Regions from separate parts of the Bradyrhizobium sp. PMVTL-01 genome, predicted to be linked through region 1. Evidence: predicted binding sites of a transcription regulator. Region 1 holds the regulator's gene; the other holds the start of a gene.
The links. Region 1 encodes LexA, which represses DNA repair genes until DNA is damaged. Its sites were predicted from a motif close to TGTTCNNNNTGTGTTCNG; they were not measured.
Positions count from the first base shown of each region.

Region 2: a site for LexA is predicted at 1,515-1,532, ahead of ACRQ5Q_RS03555 (DNA recombination protein RmuC). Genes of this name have one in related genera too.

Region 1 covers NZ_CP193982.1:4,234,421-4,242,020, reverse strand. The annotation lists gene ACRQ5Q_RS20440 (S41 family peptidase) at 1-1,176, opposite strand, end outside; gene ACRQ5Q_RS20435 (alpha-hydroxy acid oxidase) at 1,469-2,602, shown strand; gene ACRQ5Q_RS20430 (HAD family hydrolase) at 2,610-3,242, shown strand; gene ACRQ5Q_RS20425 (hypothetical protein) at 3,402-3,596, shown strand; gene ACRQ5Q_RS20420 (molybdopterin molybdotransferase MoeA) at 3,826-5,037, shown strand; gene lexA (transcriptional repressor LexA) at 5,214-5,915, shown strand; gene ACRQ5Q_RS20410 (hypothetical protein) at 6,084-6,284, shown strand; gene ACRQ5Q_RS20405 (hypothetical protein) at 6,480-6,911, shown strand; gene ACRQ5Q_RS20400 (hypothetical protein) at 6,943-7,248, shown strand; gene ACRQ5Q_RS20395 (GAF domain-containing protein) at 7,188-7,600, shown strand, end outside.
Region 2 covers NZ_CP193982.1:754,110-761,709, reverse strand. The annotation lists gene fmt (methionyl-tRNA formyltransferase) at 1-662, opposite strand, end outside; gene def (peptide deformylase) at 865-1,392, opposite strand; gene ACRQ5Q_RS03555 (DNA recombination protein RmuC) at 1,564-2,763, shown strand; gene ACRQ5Q_RS03550 (AmpG family muropeptide MFS transporter) at 2,845-4,209, shown strand; gene ACRQ5Q_RS03545 (hypothetical protein) at 4,336-4,773, opposite strand; gene recR (recombination mediator RecR) at 4,804-5,406, opposite strand; gene ACRQ5Q_RS03535 (YbaB/EbfC family nucleoid-associated protein) at 5,408-5,728, opposite strand; gene ACRQ5Q_RS03530 (DNA polymerase III subunit gamma/tau) at 5,756-7,597, opposite strand.

The DNA.
Region 1 (7,600 bases):
ATGGCCGCGCATCTGCGACTCCGCCATCGTGTCCATCCGGCCCTTCAGCTCGGGCGGCACCTCCTGGAGGATCTCGATGTCGGGCGCGATGCCCTGGGCCTGGATCGAGCGGCCTGACGGCGTGTAGTAGCGCGCCGTGGTCAGCGCCAGCGCGCCGTTGCCGGAGCCGAGCGGGATGATGGTCTGCACCGAGCCCTTGCCGAACGAGCGCGTGCCGATGATCGTGGCACGCTTGTGGTCATGCAGCGCACCGGCCACGATCTCCGAGGCCGAAGCCGAGCCGCCATTGACCAGGATCACGAGCGGCTTGCCCTTGGTGAGGTCGCCGCCATGCGCGGTGAAGCGCTGGGTCTCCTCCGGGTTGCGGCCGCGGGTCGAGACCACCTCGCCGCGCTGCAGGAACGCGCTCGACACCGACACGGCCTGGTCGAGCAATCCGCCCGGATTGTTGCGCAGGTCCATCACGTAGCCGACCAGCTTCTCCTGCGGCACCTGCTTGGAGATCGAGGCAATCGCCTTCTTCAGGCCGTCGGTGGTCTGCTCGTTGAACGAGGTCACGCGGATGTAGCCGATGTCGCCGTTCTCGACATGGAAGCGGACGGGACGCACATGGATGATCTCGCGCGTGATCGCGACGTCGAGCGGGGCGTCCGCACCCTTGCGCACGATGGTGAGCTTGGTCTTCGTGTCGACCGGGCCCTTCATCTTGTTGACGGCCTGCTCGAGCGTCATGCCTTGCACGGCCTCGCCGTCGATCTTGCTGATGAGGTCGCCGGACATGATGCCGGCCTTGGAGGCCGGCGTATCGTCGATCGGCGAGACGACCTTGACGAGGCCGTCCTCCATCGTGACCTCGATGCCGAGCCCGCCGAACTCGCCGGAGGTGGTCTCCTGCATCTCGGTCCAGGCCTTGTCGTTCATGTAGCGTGAATGCGGATCGAGCGATGTCACCATGCCGGTGATCGCGCCTTCGATCAGCTTGGAGTTGTCCGGCTTCTCGACATAGCTCGCCTTCACCCGCTCGAACACTTCGCCGAACAGGTTGAGCTTGGAATAGGCATCGTCCGCACCTGCCGCCGCCCTCGCCGCCCATAGCCCGCCCTGCGGACCGGATACCAGAAGGGTCAGGCACACGCCGGTGAGCGCGCCAAGGGGGAACAGCAGGGATTTCCGCATGGATGAGTTAGCCTTCTTGCTCGGGGCTCGGGAGCCGCCATGCAAATGGCGATCCAGCCCGGTTCTCACAATACCATTCGGGTTTCTTCAAGGCCGGCCCGCAACGCCGGTGGGGCACCCGCAAAAATCCCTTCGTCCGGGCCTAAACTTTTGGCAACGTTCCGAAACCGCCACTGCACGAATGGCGGAAGCGGTCGGCCCGCGCTTCGCAGCTATGCGATTTTAGGATGGTTTTGCAGAGGCGGACGGGTTAGGCGATGACACAAGGCTTCAAATTCTCGGGAGGACAACAATGAACGAAGCGCCCCGCATCCGGCCGGAACGGAACGTCGAACTCGGCGCCAGCAACGAGCCGTTCCAGAATCTGCACGAATTCATCCGGAAGGCGCGCGCCAACCTCAACCAGAACGCCTGGGACTATATCATCGGCGCCGCCGAGACCGAGACCACGATGCGCCGCAACCGGATGGCGCTGGACGAGATCGCCTTCCGCCCGCGCGTGCTGCGCGACGTTCGCAAGGTCGATGGAAGCGTCGAGCAGTTCGGCCGCAAGATGCGCCTGCCGGTGGTGCTGGCCCCGGTCGGCGCGCTCGAGATTTTCGACCCGGATGGGGCCGCGAGCGTCGCGCGTGCCGCCGGCACTTTCGGTGCGGCGCACATGCTGAGCTCGGTGTCCGAGCCCGGCCTGGAGAAGACCGCCGAGGCTGCCCCCGAGGCGCTGCGTCTCTACCAGCTCTATGTGCGCGGCGACGACGCTTTCGTCGCTGATGTCGTCAGCCGCGCCGAGAAGAACGGCTACGCCGCCTTCTGCCTGACTGTGGACACCGCCCATTACAGCCGTCGCGAACGTGACATCGCCAAGCGCTACGTTCGCGAAAGCCGCCTGCGCGCCACCGGCGGCGACTACCAGAAGGGCCTGGAGTGGCGGACCGTGAAGATGATCAAGGACAAGTTCAAGATCCCTCTGATCCTGAAGGGCATCGCCACCGCCGAGGATGCACAGATCGCGCTCGATCACGGCGTCGAGTGGATCTACGTCTCCAACCATGGCGGCCGCCAGCTCGATCACGGCCGCGGCGCCATGCATGTCCTGCCCGAGATCGTCGACGTCGTGAAAGGCCGCGCCAGGATCATGGTCGATGGCGGCTTCTGCCGCGGCACCGACATCGTCAAGGCGCTTGCGGCAGGCGCCGACCTCGTCGGCATCGGCCGGCTGCAATGCTGGGCCCTGGCGGCGGCCGGGGAAGCAGGCGTGGCGCGGATGCTGGAGCTGCTGGAAGACGAAGTGCTGCGCTGCCTCGGCCTTTTGGGCGCTACTTCGTTCGCCGAGGTCGGCAAGTCCTGCCTGCATCCGGCCACCGCGACCAACGCGCCGAGCGTGTTCAGCGCGTTCCCGCTGTTCGACCACGATCCCTATCGATACTGAGGAAAGGATGCAGTTGACCGCGCTCTCTCCCGGCAGCGCCGACGCACTTCTGTTCGATCTCGGGCGCGTGGTGCTCGATATCGATTTCTCCAGGGCGATCGCCTGCTGGGCGGGCCATGCCGGCTGTAAGCCCGAAGCCATTGTCGCGCGGTATGTGCGCGACAGCGAAGCCTACCGGCTGCACGAGGTCGGCAAGATCAGCGACGAGGACTACTTCGCCTCGCTGCGCTCATCGCTCGGGATCGCGATTTCCGACGCGCAGTTCCTGGAAGGCTGGAACGCGATCTTCGCCGGCGAAATGCCAGACATCGCGGAGCTTTTGCCGCGCGCGGCCAGGCAGATGCCGCTCTACGCCTTCTCCAACACCAACCGGCCGCATGTCGACCATTTCTCGAAGGAATATGCCGGCCTGCTCGGCCATTTCCGCGAGCTCTACCTGTCGTCCAGCATCGGCCTGCGCAAACCGGACGCGGAGGCTTTCGACCATGTCGTGGCGGCAATGGGCGTACCGGCGCACCGCATCGTCTTCTTCGATGATCTCGCAGAAAACATCCGGGGGGCGCGGGCGCGTGGATTGACCACGGTGCACGTGACCTCGCCCCGTGACGTCGGCGACGCGCTGAGGCAGCTGGGGATTTGAGCGGATCAGCCTTCCGGCAAGGCGTTCCGCGGAACTTTTTGCTAAAAATGCGGAACCAAATCACTTTGTGCATTTTTGTACAAAGTTCCGGGAACGGAATGCGCCCCTTCGGACTCTTGAGTCCGTTGGGACTTCTACATTGGAATTGGACTGATCGACGTGCTGGGCAAATCCTACCTCACCAAGCAAGCCTCTCTCCTGCTCGAGTTCGCAAGAACCACCTCGGACTCCGACCTCTCCGCCAAGCTGATCAGCAAGGCTGCCGACCTGAAATCTCGGGCCGATCCGCTGGCCGACAAGGATCAGGGTCCCAAAGCGCCGGACGTCAGTCCCGACGCGCCGGCAGTGAGTTGACCGATGCTGGCCGTGGCGCTCGTTCTTCTTGTGCTTGCCATGGCCGTCCTCGTGCCGGTCTGTCTCGCCTTCCGGATCATGCCGCGGCGAATTTGACGTCTATCCTCACGACAGAGCGGATGGCGCAGGTTGAATCCTCTTGCGTCTCCAGTGTTTTGCCTCTGGGCCCGCACTCGGCTAGAACTCTGGCCGCCGATTTGCCGAACGTGCCCAGCAGGAGTTTTCAGCCGTGGCCTTGATGCCGGTTTCTGACGCGCTTGCCGCGGTGCTTGCCGGCGCGGAGCCGTTGCTTGAGGAGACGATCTCGCTCGATCAGGCCTACCATCGCGTGCTCGCCCGCGACGTCGCGGCGCGGCGCACGCAGCCGCCGGAGGCGATGTCGGCCATGGACGGCTATGCCGTGCGAGCGGCCGACGCGGCGACGATCGATTCTGAGCTGACGGTGATAGGCGAGGTCGCGGCCGGGCGGCCGTTTGCAGGCTTGGTTGGCGCCGGCGAAGCGGTCCGCATTTTCACAGGCGGCGTCGTTCCGGCCGGAGCGGACGCGGTCGTGATCCAGGAGGATACCGTCGCGGACGGCAAGCGCATCACGATCAAGGAAGCAGCAATTCCCGGACGGCACATCCGGCGCGCCGGGATCGACTTTGCCGAGGGCGACGTGCTGTTGTGCAAGGGAACCCGGCTCACCGAGCGCGATCTCGCACTCGCCGCCGGGATGAATCACCCGCATTTGCCCGTCCAGCGCCGTCCGAAGGTCGCCATCCTCGCCACCGGAGACGAACTGGTGATACCGGGCGTAGCGCCCGGGCCCGGCCAGATCGTCTACTCCAACGGTTATGCCCTGCACGCGCTCGCCCGCCAGGAGGGCGCCGATACCATCGACCTCGGTGTGGCCGCCGATACGCTGGAGGCCACCACCGCCGGGATCCGCGAGGCACGCCAGAGCGGCGCCGACATCCTGATCACGACCGGGGGCGCCTCGGTCGGCGACCATGATCTGGTCCAGCAGGCTCTCAAGGCCGAGGGGATCGCGATGTCGTTCTGGAAGATCGCGATGCGGCCGGGCAAGCCGATGATGCACGGCCGGTTAGGGGCGATGCGCGTCATCGGCCTGCCCGGCAATCCCGTGTCATCCTACGTCTGCGCTTTCCTGTTCATGGTGCCGTTGATTCGCGCGCTGTCGGGCCGCACCATGATTCACCATCGCCGCGAGCGCGCCGTGCTCGGCCGCGACCTCAATGCCAACGACCAGCGCGAGGATTATCTCCGCGCGCGCCTGGAGCGGCGCGACGACGGCACGCTGATCGCCCTTCCCGTCGATCACCAGGATTCTTCACTGCTTGCAAATCTCGCTGCGGCACAGGCACTTCTCGTACGCGCGCCGTTCGCGCCCAAGGCCGAAGCCGGCTCGGTCTGCGAGGTGCTGCTGCTGCCCGCCTGAGCGCTGTCATCTCACGCGGTCCGCGAACTTTGTCGCGTTCACAGTAAATTAAGCAGTTGCGGAACATGTATCGAACATATAGTGTCCGTTCATGATTTGTTTCGAGCATGCAGCGGCTTATCGCTGAACTGAGCGTCTCGGAATCGAACGACATCAACCGGGGGATTTTGGTCGAGATGTTAACGCGCAAACAATACGAGCTCCTGCGGTTCATCAGCGAGCGATTGAAGGAAAGCGGCGTGCCACCTTCCTTCGACGAGATGAAGGACGCGCTCGACCTGCGCTCGAAATCGGGCATCCATCGCCTGATCACCGCGCTCGAGGAGCGCGGCTTCATCCGCCGCCTGCCCAACCGCGCCCGCGCGATCGAGGTCATCAAGCTGCCCGAGCTCCAAGCGGCCGCCGGCAACCGCCGCGGCTTCACGCCGAGCGTCATCGAGGGCAATCTCGGCAAGGTGCGCACGACCTCCAGCCCGCCCGCGGACGAAGGTGAGCGTCCTGTCGCCGTGCCCGTCATGGGCCGCATCGCGGCTGGTACGCCGATCGAGGCGCTGCAGACCCGCAGCCACACCATCAGCGTACCGCCTGACATGCTCGGCTCCGGCGAGCATTATGCGCTCGAGGTGCGGGGCGATTCGATGGTGGAAGCCGGTATCCTCGACGGCGACATGGCGCTGATCCAGCGCAACGAGAGCGCCGACACCGGCGACATCGTGGTGGCGCTGATCGACGACGAGGAAGCCACGCTGAAGCGCTTCCGCCGCCGTGGCGCCTCGATCGCGCTCGAGCCAGCCAACGCCGCCTATGAGGTCCGCATCCTGCCGCCCAACCGGGTGAAGATTCAGGGCAAGCTGATCGGCTTGTACCGGAAGTACTGATTTGACCTCGCGATCGTTCGACACGCGCTTGAGCGCTTGTCCGCTCCGGCTGGATAGTCTTTCAGGTTCTGCTCAGATTATCCGGCCACCTGCCCCGCGTTAGATCCTCCGCACGCCGCGCAAAGCACACATCGCTTTACGGGCCTGTCGAAAACCGGGGAGACAACCATGCGCAAGATCGTCTTGAGCACTGTCACGATGGCGCTGATCGCAACGTCAGTGTCACCGGCCGCCGCCGCACGATCGCATCATGTCCGCAAGACGACGCCGGCGACGCGCGAGCAATTCCGCAACGCACGCGACGCCGTTGCACTGCCGTCGCAACCCGCTTGGCCGTATTCGGGCTGGTCGGCCCCTGCTGGCCGTTGACGAAGAAGCACGCCCAATGCACGGGAGCGGGCTTTGTTCCTCATGCATCTGAAAAAGATATTGTGATGGCATCCTGCGGACCCAAGCCGCAGATTTGCCCACAACCCAGCAGACCGTTGTATGCTTCCACTCTGATAGAGGCCTGCGCCTCGACAGGAGGCGCGGGTCGCTATCTTACGAATGAGGAGCACCCCGATGTGTGACTACAGCCTGCACGCCGTCGCGACGCGTCCTGCCGAAGTCGGCGAGACGATCGTCACGACAACCTTCCGCGGCACCTCGACGCGCGGCTTCGCCTCCGAAGCCGACATGTCGGTTGCGGTATGCCTGCTGCCGGGAACGGAGCTCGCCTTCGCCGACAACGTCCGTTACGACAATCGCTGGATCTGGACGCGTACCATCAACTCGCGCGTCGGCAAGTTCGGCAAGATCGATCCGCACATTCCGGATCGCCATCACGATGCGATCGAATTCCCCGACGGGAAATACGTGCTGGTGACTCAGCTCGTCGAAGGCCAGCGCGCAACCGTACTGCAATTGCCGGTGACCCAGCCACTCGGCGAGCGCGAGCACAAGCCGCAGACCAGCGCAGACAGGCCGACGGTCACGCGCCTGCCGATCGGCTGACCTAGCTGCCTCCGGCTCGCAGGTCGGGGCCATGATTGAAATCGCCATCGCCGGCCGTGGCCGGCGAGATGGTGTGGTTTGTATCTTCGCAAATACCTTCGCCGGAGCACCTGCCGCAGCTCTTCGTCGCACGAAGTTTGCGCTGCCTTGCCTGAATTTTGAACGTCCGGTCCGCAAGCAAATGGCCGATGCTGCCAAAAAGGCTCGAGGCGGACGTTCGATGAAGACCTTCATTCGCGTCGTTGAACTCTGGGTGCCCGACCGGACGCGTATGCGGTGCGCTTCGGTCGTGACGACGGGCTTCCCGGCAAGGCCTGGGCTTCCGGCCACCCCGTGATCCTCACCAAATTCGCCAATTCCCATTTCAGGCGGACCGACCAGGCGCTGGCGGCGGGCCTGACCTGCGGCGTGGCGGTGCCGGTGTTTTCAGGCGAATTCCTGCAAGCCGTGATGGTGCTGTTCTGCGGCGATGACGACGCGCATGTCGGCGCGATCGAGCTCTGGCACAACGATCCCGAGACCTCCCACGAGATGGGACTGGTCGACGGCTACTACGGCACCGCCGACATGTTCGAGTTCAACTCGCGCCACACCAGGTTTCCGCGCGGCTTCGGCCTGCCCGGACGCACCTGGAAAGCCGGCCTGCCACTGATCATCAAGAACCTGCACAACGCCAAGAGCTTTCTGCG
Region 2 (7,600 bases), 3.5 Mb from region 1:
TGCGCGGGCTTGCTCCAGTCGATCCGCGCCTCGGCCTTGTCGATCTTGGCGGCGTAGGTGACGCCGTCCTCGCTCTGCTGTTTCAGCTGGAGCCCGCCGCGTTCGAGCGCGGCCATGGCGCGGACCATCAGGTCGGCGCCGAGGCGCGAGAGACGGTCATGCAGGTCGCGCGCGGTCATGGTGTCGGTGATCGGAAGGCGCTCGGCCATGGCGACATCGCCGGTGTCGAGGCCGACATCCATCTTCATCACCATGACGCCGCTCTCGGCATCGCCTGCCATGATCGCGCGATTGACGGGGGCGGCGCCGCGCCAGCGCGGCAACAGCGACGCGTGCAGATTGTAGCAGCCGAGCTTCGGCGCATCGAGGATCGCCTGCGGCAGGATCATGCCATAGGCGACGACCACGCCCGCGTCGGCGTCGAAAGCGCGAAACTCCTCTAGCGCTTCCGGAGTCTTCAGCGTCTTCGGCGTCAACACGGCAATACCGAGTTTTCGCGCGGCTTCTTCAACCGGGGTAGGCTGCAATTGCAGGCCGCGCCGCCCGCCGGGCTTCGGCGCACGGGTGTAGACCGCCACGATCTCGTGGCCATGCGCGACCAGCTCGAGCAGCGTCGGCACGGAAAAATCGGGCGTGCCCATGAAGATGAGGCGGAGGGGCATGACAAGGACCCAGGTGCATTCCCTCCCCCCTTGTGGGGGAGGGTTAGGGAGGGGGGTGCCACACGACGCGCTCTCACGATTTGAGCGCGGATCGGTTCTTCGCCCCAGTTAAACCATTTGCTGGGCTGCCCCCCTCCCCTGCCCTCCCCCACAAGGGGGAGGGAGCAGAGTAGGGCATGTGGCAGAACCGATCGGCTGCAATTCACTCGCCCGCGCGCTTGGCGGCTTTCTCGAACTTCTTCATCACACGGTCGCGCTTGAGCTTCGACAGATAGTCGACGAACAAGACGCCGTTGAGGTGGTCGATCTCGTGCTGGATGCAGGTGGCGTAGAGGCCCTCGGCGTCCTCCTCGTGCACCTTGCCGTCGAGATCGGTGAAGCGCACGCGCACCTTCGCGGGACGCTCGACCTCCTCGTAATATTCGGGAATCGACAGGCAGCCCTCCTCGTAGACCGACAGCTCCTCCGAGGAAGCCAGGATCTCCGGATTGATGAAGACGCGCGGCTCGTGCTTGGTCTCGCCGTTCTCATCGCGCTTGGCGAGATCCATGGTGATCAGCCGCAGCGGCTGCGCGACCTGGATCGCCGCAAGGCCAATGCCGGGCGCGTCATACATGGTCTCGAACATGTCGTCGGCGAGCTTGCGGATCTCCGAGGTGACCTTCTCGATCGGCTTGGAGACCAGGCGCAGCTGCTTGTCGGGCAGGATGATGATTTCTCGTAGGGCCATGGCCGCGATTTAAGCCGCGCGCCGGATGCGGTCAATGCGGCGAGGAACCCCGTTAACCCTCCGCTAACCATAAAACTTCAGGTTTCGTTAACCATAAGAATTCAGGGACCATTAACCGACGACGTTCCCCCTTCGTTCGCACCTCACCGCGAATCGGTTAGAACAGCAGGCATGAATGAGATCATTGTCATGCTCGGCGACTTGCCGGTGCGCACCATCGATGTGCTGATCGGTTTCGGCGCGCTCGTCCTCATCCTGCTGGTTGTGATCGCGGTCGTGATCGCACGCTCGGGACGGCGCGGCGCGGAACTCGCCATGGCGCACGCGATCCGGGCCGACGAGCTCGAGGAACGCCTCGCCCAGGTGCTGCGCGCCCAGAGCGAGGCCTCGGGCCGGGTCGACGCCATGACCCAGGCGCTGGCTGGCCGGCAGGCCGAGATGGCTCGGGCCGTCAACGAGCGGCTGGATTCGGTGACCCACCGCGTCGGCCAGTCCATGGAACATTCGACCCGCAACACCATGGAGAGCCTGCGCGCCCTGCATGAGCGGCTCGGCATCATCGACAACGCGCACAAGAACCTCACCGACCTCACCACGCAGGTGACGACCCTGCGCGACGTGCTCGCCAACAAGCAGTCGCGCGGCGCCTTCGGCCAGGCCCGGATGGAGGCGATCGTCCAGGACGGCCTTCCCAAGGGCTCCTACGAGTTCCAGTTCACGCTCTCGACCGGAAAAAGGCCCGACTGCGTCGTGTTCCTCCCCGACCAGCGCCCGCTCTGCATCGACGCCAAATTCCCGCTGGAGGCCATGACGGCGCTGCACGATGCCCGCACCGACGAGGAGCGGCGCGTGGCCACGCAGCGGCTGCGCGGCGACGTGATGAAGCATGTCAGCGACATCGCCGAAAAATACCTCGTCACCGGCGAGACCCAGGAGATGGCGCTGATGTTCGTGCCGTCGGAATCCGTCTACGCGGAGATTCACGACGGCTTCGACGACGTGATCCAGAAGGCCTATCGCGCCCGCGTGGTGCTGGTGTCGCCCTCGCTGCTGATGCTCGCGATCCAGGTGATGCAGCAGATCATGAAGGACGCGCGCATGCGCGATGCCGCCGACCAGATCCAGACCGAGGTGATCAAGCTCGGCGACGATCTCGGCCGCCTGCGCGATCGCGTGGTCAAACTGCAGAAGCATTTTTCCGACGCGAACGAGGACGTCCGCCAGATCCTGATCTCCGCCGACAAGATCGAAAAGCGCGCAGGGAGAATCGAGGAGCTCGATTTCAGCAAGACCGACGCGGCGGAAGGGCCGAGGCTGGTGGCGACGGCCGCGCCGGAACTGTTTCCAAGGAAGCTCCAGGCGGGGGAGTGAATTTAAGGCACACTGTCGTCGCCCGGCTCGACCGGGTGACGACAGCTCACCTGTAGGGCCAGAATCTGCTAACACCCCCCCATGACCGCTCCCGACGCGACCTCCTCCGCCGCGACTGCCGCCCCTGCGCCCTCCTGGCGGGAGAGCCTGGCCGTGTACCTGCAACCGCGGGTGCTGATCGTGCTGTTCCTCGGCTTCTCCTCCGGCCTGCCGCTGGCGCTGTCGGGATCGACGCTGCTGGTGTGGATGCGCGAAGCCGGGGTCGACCTCAAGACCATCGGGCTGTTCGCGCTGGTCGGCACGCCCTACACGCTGAAGTTCCTGTGGGCGCCGCTGGTGGATGCGCTGCATGTGCCGCTGTTCACCCGCGCGTTCGGGCGGCGGCGCGGCTGGCTGGTGTTCTCGCAGCTGCTGCTGATCGTCGCGATCGTGCTGCTGGCGATGACCGACCCCGCTCGCTCGCCATTCTATGTTGCACTGGGCGCGCTGCTGGTAGCGACGACGTCCTCGACGCAGGACATCGTTGTCGATGCCTTCCGCGTCGAGAGCCTGCCGGAGAGCGAGCAAGCCGCCGGCATGGCGGCTTACGTCGCAGCCTATCGCATCGGCATGCTGGTCTCGACCGCGGGTGCGCTGTTCATCGTCTCGGGTTTCGAGGGCAACGGCATCCCGCGACCATCGGCGTGGATGTGGGGCTATGTGGTGATGGCGGCGATGGTGCTGATCGGGACGATCACGGCGCTGGTCGCGACCGAGCCCGAACAATCAGTGCGGGCCGAGGCCGCGACGCAAGAAGAGACTGCGTTCACGCGCGTGCTGCATGCGGCGATCGGCGCCTTCTCGGAGTTCCTGACGCGCAAGGACGCGCTCGCGGCACTCGCTTTCGTGGTGCTGTTCAAGTTCACCGACGCCTTCTCGGGCACGATGACGGCGCCGTTCGTGATCGACCTCGGCTTCACCCGCAACGACTATGCGGCGATCGTCAAGGGCGTGGGCCTCGCCGCAACCCTGATCGGCGGGTTCGCCGGCGGGTTCGTGGCGCGGCGCTATTCGCTGGCGACATCGCTCTGGATCGGCGGTGTGGTGCAGGCGCTCGCCAATCTGTCCTTCTCCTGGCTCGCCGTGGTCGGCACCAACCAATGGGCGCTGGCGCTCGCCATCTGCGCCGAGAATTTCACCAGCGCGATCGGTACCGTGATCTTCGTCGCCTATCTCTCGGCGCTGTGCCAGAATCCGCTGCACACGGCGACGCAATATGCGCTGCTCACCGCGCTCGCGGCGGTGGGGCGGACGTATCTGTCATCGAGCGCAGGCTATGTCGCGGAGACGACGGGGTGGCCGCTGTTCTTCGTCATCTGCGTGCTGGTGGCGATCCCGAGCCTGATGCTGCTGGCCTACTTGCAGAAGCGCGGGCATTTCGAGGCGCTGGGGCCGGTGCGGGTGTGAGCTGACGCTCCGACCACCGACATTGCGAGCGAAGCGAAGCAATTCAGACTGCCCTGGGCGGAAACGGCCTGGATTGCTTCGTCGCAAGGGCTCCTCGCAATGACGGCCGAGGGAGTGGCGCGCCCCCTACTGCTTCTTGATCAGGCTCCACTTCGTGATCACGGCCTCGCTCATCTGGCCGGGATCGCTGGCGCAGGCGACCTCGTCGACCTTGACCGAGATCTCCTTGCCGACGAACGACTTCAACTGCGCGGCCTGCGCGTCGCTGGCGGTGACGAGCTGGAAGGTTTCGGGGCCGGTTTCGAGATTGCACAGCCCGCCCGGCGCCGGCAACCGGCGCGGTTCGGAGGTGATCTGGTAGGTCGCGATCCGCTTGCCCGCGTTCTTCACGTCGCGCACTTTCAATGCGGTCAGTTCTCCCGAGAGCACGTCACCGGTGTTGATCGGCTTGCCGGGCTTGGGGGCCGGCGGCGCCGCATCGTCCTGCTGCGCGGAGATCGCCGGGGTCACCAGCAGGAGCATCGTCGCGGCCAAAGCCAACCGTGTGGCGAAGAGTTTCGTCATGTCGTCCGTTCCGTCAGATCTGCAGGATAGCTAGAACAGGGTCCGCTGCCGCATGGCGGCCGATAGCGTACCTTCATCGAGATAATCAAGCTCGCCACCGACCGGCACACCATGCGCGAGTCGGGTTACTTTGACGTTGGCGTCCTGAAGCAGGTCGGTGATGTAGTGCGCCGTGGTCTGGCCGTCCACCGTCGCATTCAGCGCCAGGATGATTTCGTGCACCTCGGCAGCATGCGCGCGCGCGACCAGCGCGTCGATCGTGAGGTCCTGCGGGCCGACACCGTCGAGCGGCGACAATGTCGCACCCAGCACATGATAGCGCCCCTGGGTCGCATTGGCCCGTTCCAGCGCCCAGAGATCGGCAACGTCGGCGACGACGACGATGATCGCGGGATCACGTTTCGGATCGGTGCAGACCGTGCAGGGATTTTGCGTATCGATATTGCCGCAGGTCTTGCAGACCTGGACCTTGTCCAGCGCGACCTGAAGGGCCGACGACAGCGGCATCATCAGCGCTTCGCGCTTCTTGATCAGATGCAGCGCGGCGCGCCGCGCCGAGCGCGGACCGAGGCCCGGCAGCCGTGCGAGAAGCTGGACCAGCCGCTCGATCTCGGGGCCTGCGACCGCACCCATCTTACTGGCCGAACAGCCCCGGCGGCAGGCCGAGCCCGCCGGTGAGCGACTGCATCTTGTCCTGCACCGCCGTTTCCGCCTTGCGGCGGGCATCGCCGAGCGCGGTGACGAGCAGATCCTCCAGGACTTCGCGCTCCTCCGGCTTCATCAGCGAGGGATCGATCTTGATGCCCTTGACGTCCATCTTGGCGGTCATGCGCACCGCGACGAGGCCGCCGCCGGAGATGCCTTCAACCTCCACGTTGGCGAGCTGCTCCTGCATTTCCTGCATCTTGGATTGCAGCTGCGCCGCCTGCTTCATCATGCCGAGAAAATCAGCCATAGGTCGCGTATCCTTGAAAAGGTCGGCTCAGAGATCGTCATCGCCGTCGGAACCGTCGACGGGATCGTCACTGCCATAGTCCGCATTAATATTGGATTCCGGCGCCTCGGGGGCAAGCCTGCGGACCTCGATGACCTTCGCACCGGGGAAGCGAGACAGCACCTCCTGCACGCGCGGATCGGCCTCGGCGGTACGCGCATGCTCCTGCTTGGCGGCCTGGTTCACCGAGCGCAGGGTCGGCTGGCCCTGCTCGTTGGAGACGATCACGGTCCAGCGCCGGCCGGTCCACAGCTCGAATTTTTTCGCGAGCTCCGAGATCATGGTCTTGGAGGCGTTCGGCTCGAGAGCGACCTCGAGCCGGCCCTCCTCGAAACGGACGAGGCGCAGGTCACCTTCGAGCGCGCCCTTGGTCATGAGGTCGCGCTTCTGGCCGGCGAGCGCCACGAGCTGGGTGAAGCTGGTGATGCGCAGCTGCGGCGCGGCACCTTGCGGATCGGGCGCGGGCGCCGCCATCTGCGGACGGACCGCGCCGCCGAACGCCGATGGCGACGATGTCGGCATGCGAACCGGCGCCACGGACGCAACAGGCGCTGCAGAGGCCATAGACGCAGCCGGCGCGCTGCTGCGCGCAGTCCCGCCGCCGTTCACGACCGGCGAGCCGCCGCCGTTCTGCTCGAGCATCCTGATCGCTTCATCCGGCGTCGGCAGGTCGGCGACGTAGGCGATCCGCACCAACACCATCTCGGCAGCCGCGGCCGGGCGTGTCGCCGCCTGCACCTCGGTGATGCCCTTCAGCAGCATCTGCCACATCCGCGACAGCACGCGCATCGAGATCTTCGAGGCGAAATCCCTCGCGCGCACGCGCTCGGTCTCGCCATAGGCGACGTTGTCGGCGGTCGCCGGCACGATCTTCACGCGGGTGACGAAGTTGACGAATTCGGCGAGGTCGGAGAGCACGACGATCGGATCGGCGCCGATGTCGTACTGGTCGCGGAACTCCTTGAAGGCGGCGGCGATGTCGCCGCGCGCCAGCGAATCAAACAGATCTATGACGCGGGTGCGGTCGGCGAGGCCCAGCATCTGCCGGACGGCGTCGGCCTTCACCTGCCCCGCCGCATGCGCGATGGCCTGGTCGAGCAGCGACAGAGAGTCGCGCACCGAGCCTTCCGCGGCACGCGCTATGATGCCGAGGGCCTCGGGCTCGATCTCGACGCTTTCCTTGGCAGCGATGTTGGCGAGATGCTTCATCAGCACATCGGCCTCGACGCGGCGCAGGTCAAAGCGCTGGCAGCGCGACAGCACCGTGACCGGAACCTTGCGGATCTCGGTCGTCGCGAACACGAACTTGGCGTGCTCCGGCGGCTCCTCCAGCGTCTTCAGGAAGGCGTTGAACGCCGCCGTCGACAGCATGTGGACTTCGTCGATGATGTAGACCTTGTAGCGGGCGCTGGCCGGCGCATAGCGCACGCTGTCATTGATCTGGCGCACGTCGTCGACGCCGGTATGGGAGGCCGCGTCCATCTCCAGCACGTCCATGTGCCGGCTTTCCATGATCGCCTGGCAATGCACGCCCAAGGTCGGCATGTGGATGGTCGGCCCATGCACCGAGCCGTCCGGCATCTCGTAGTTGAGCGCACGGGCCAGGATGCGCGCAGTGGTCGTCTTGCCGACGCCGCGGACGCCGGTGAGGATCCAGGCCTGCGGGATGCGGCCGGTCTCGAACGCATTGGAAACGGTCCGGACCACGGCCTCCTGGCCGATCAGGTCGTCGAAGCTGGAAGGACGGTATTTGCGCGCCAGCACCCGGTAAGGCGCGTTGCCGGCCGGGCCGGCGCTGTCAGGATTGGGAGGGGCGCCAGCGTCGGTCATCGG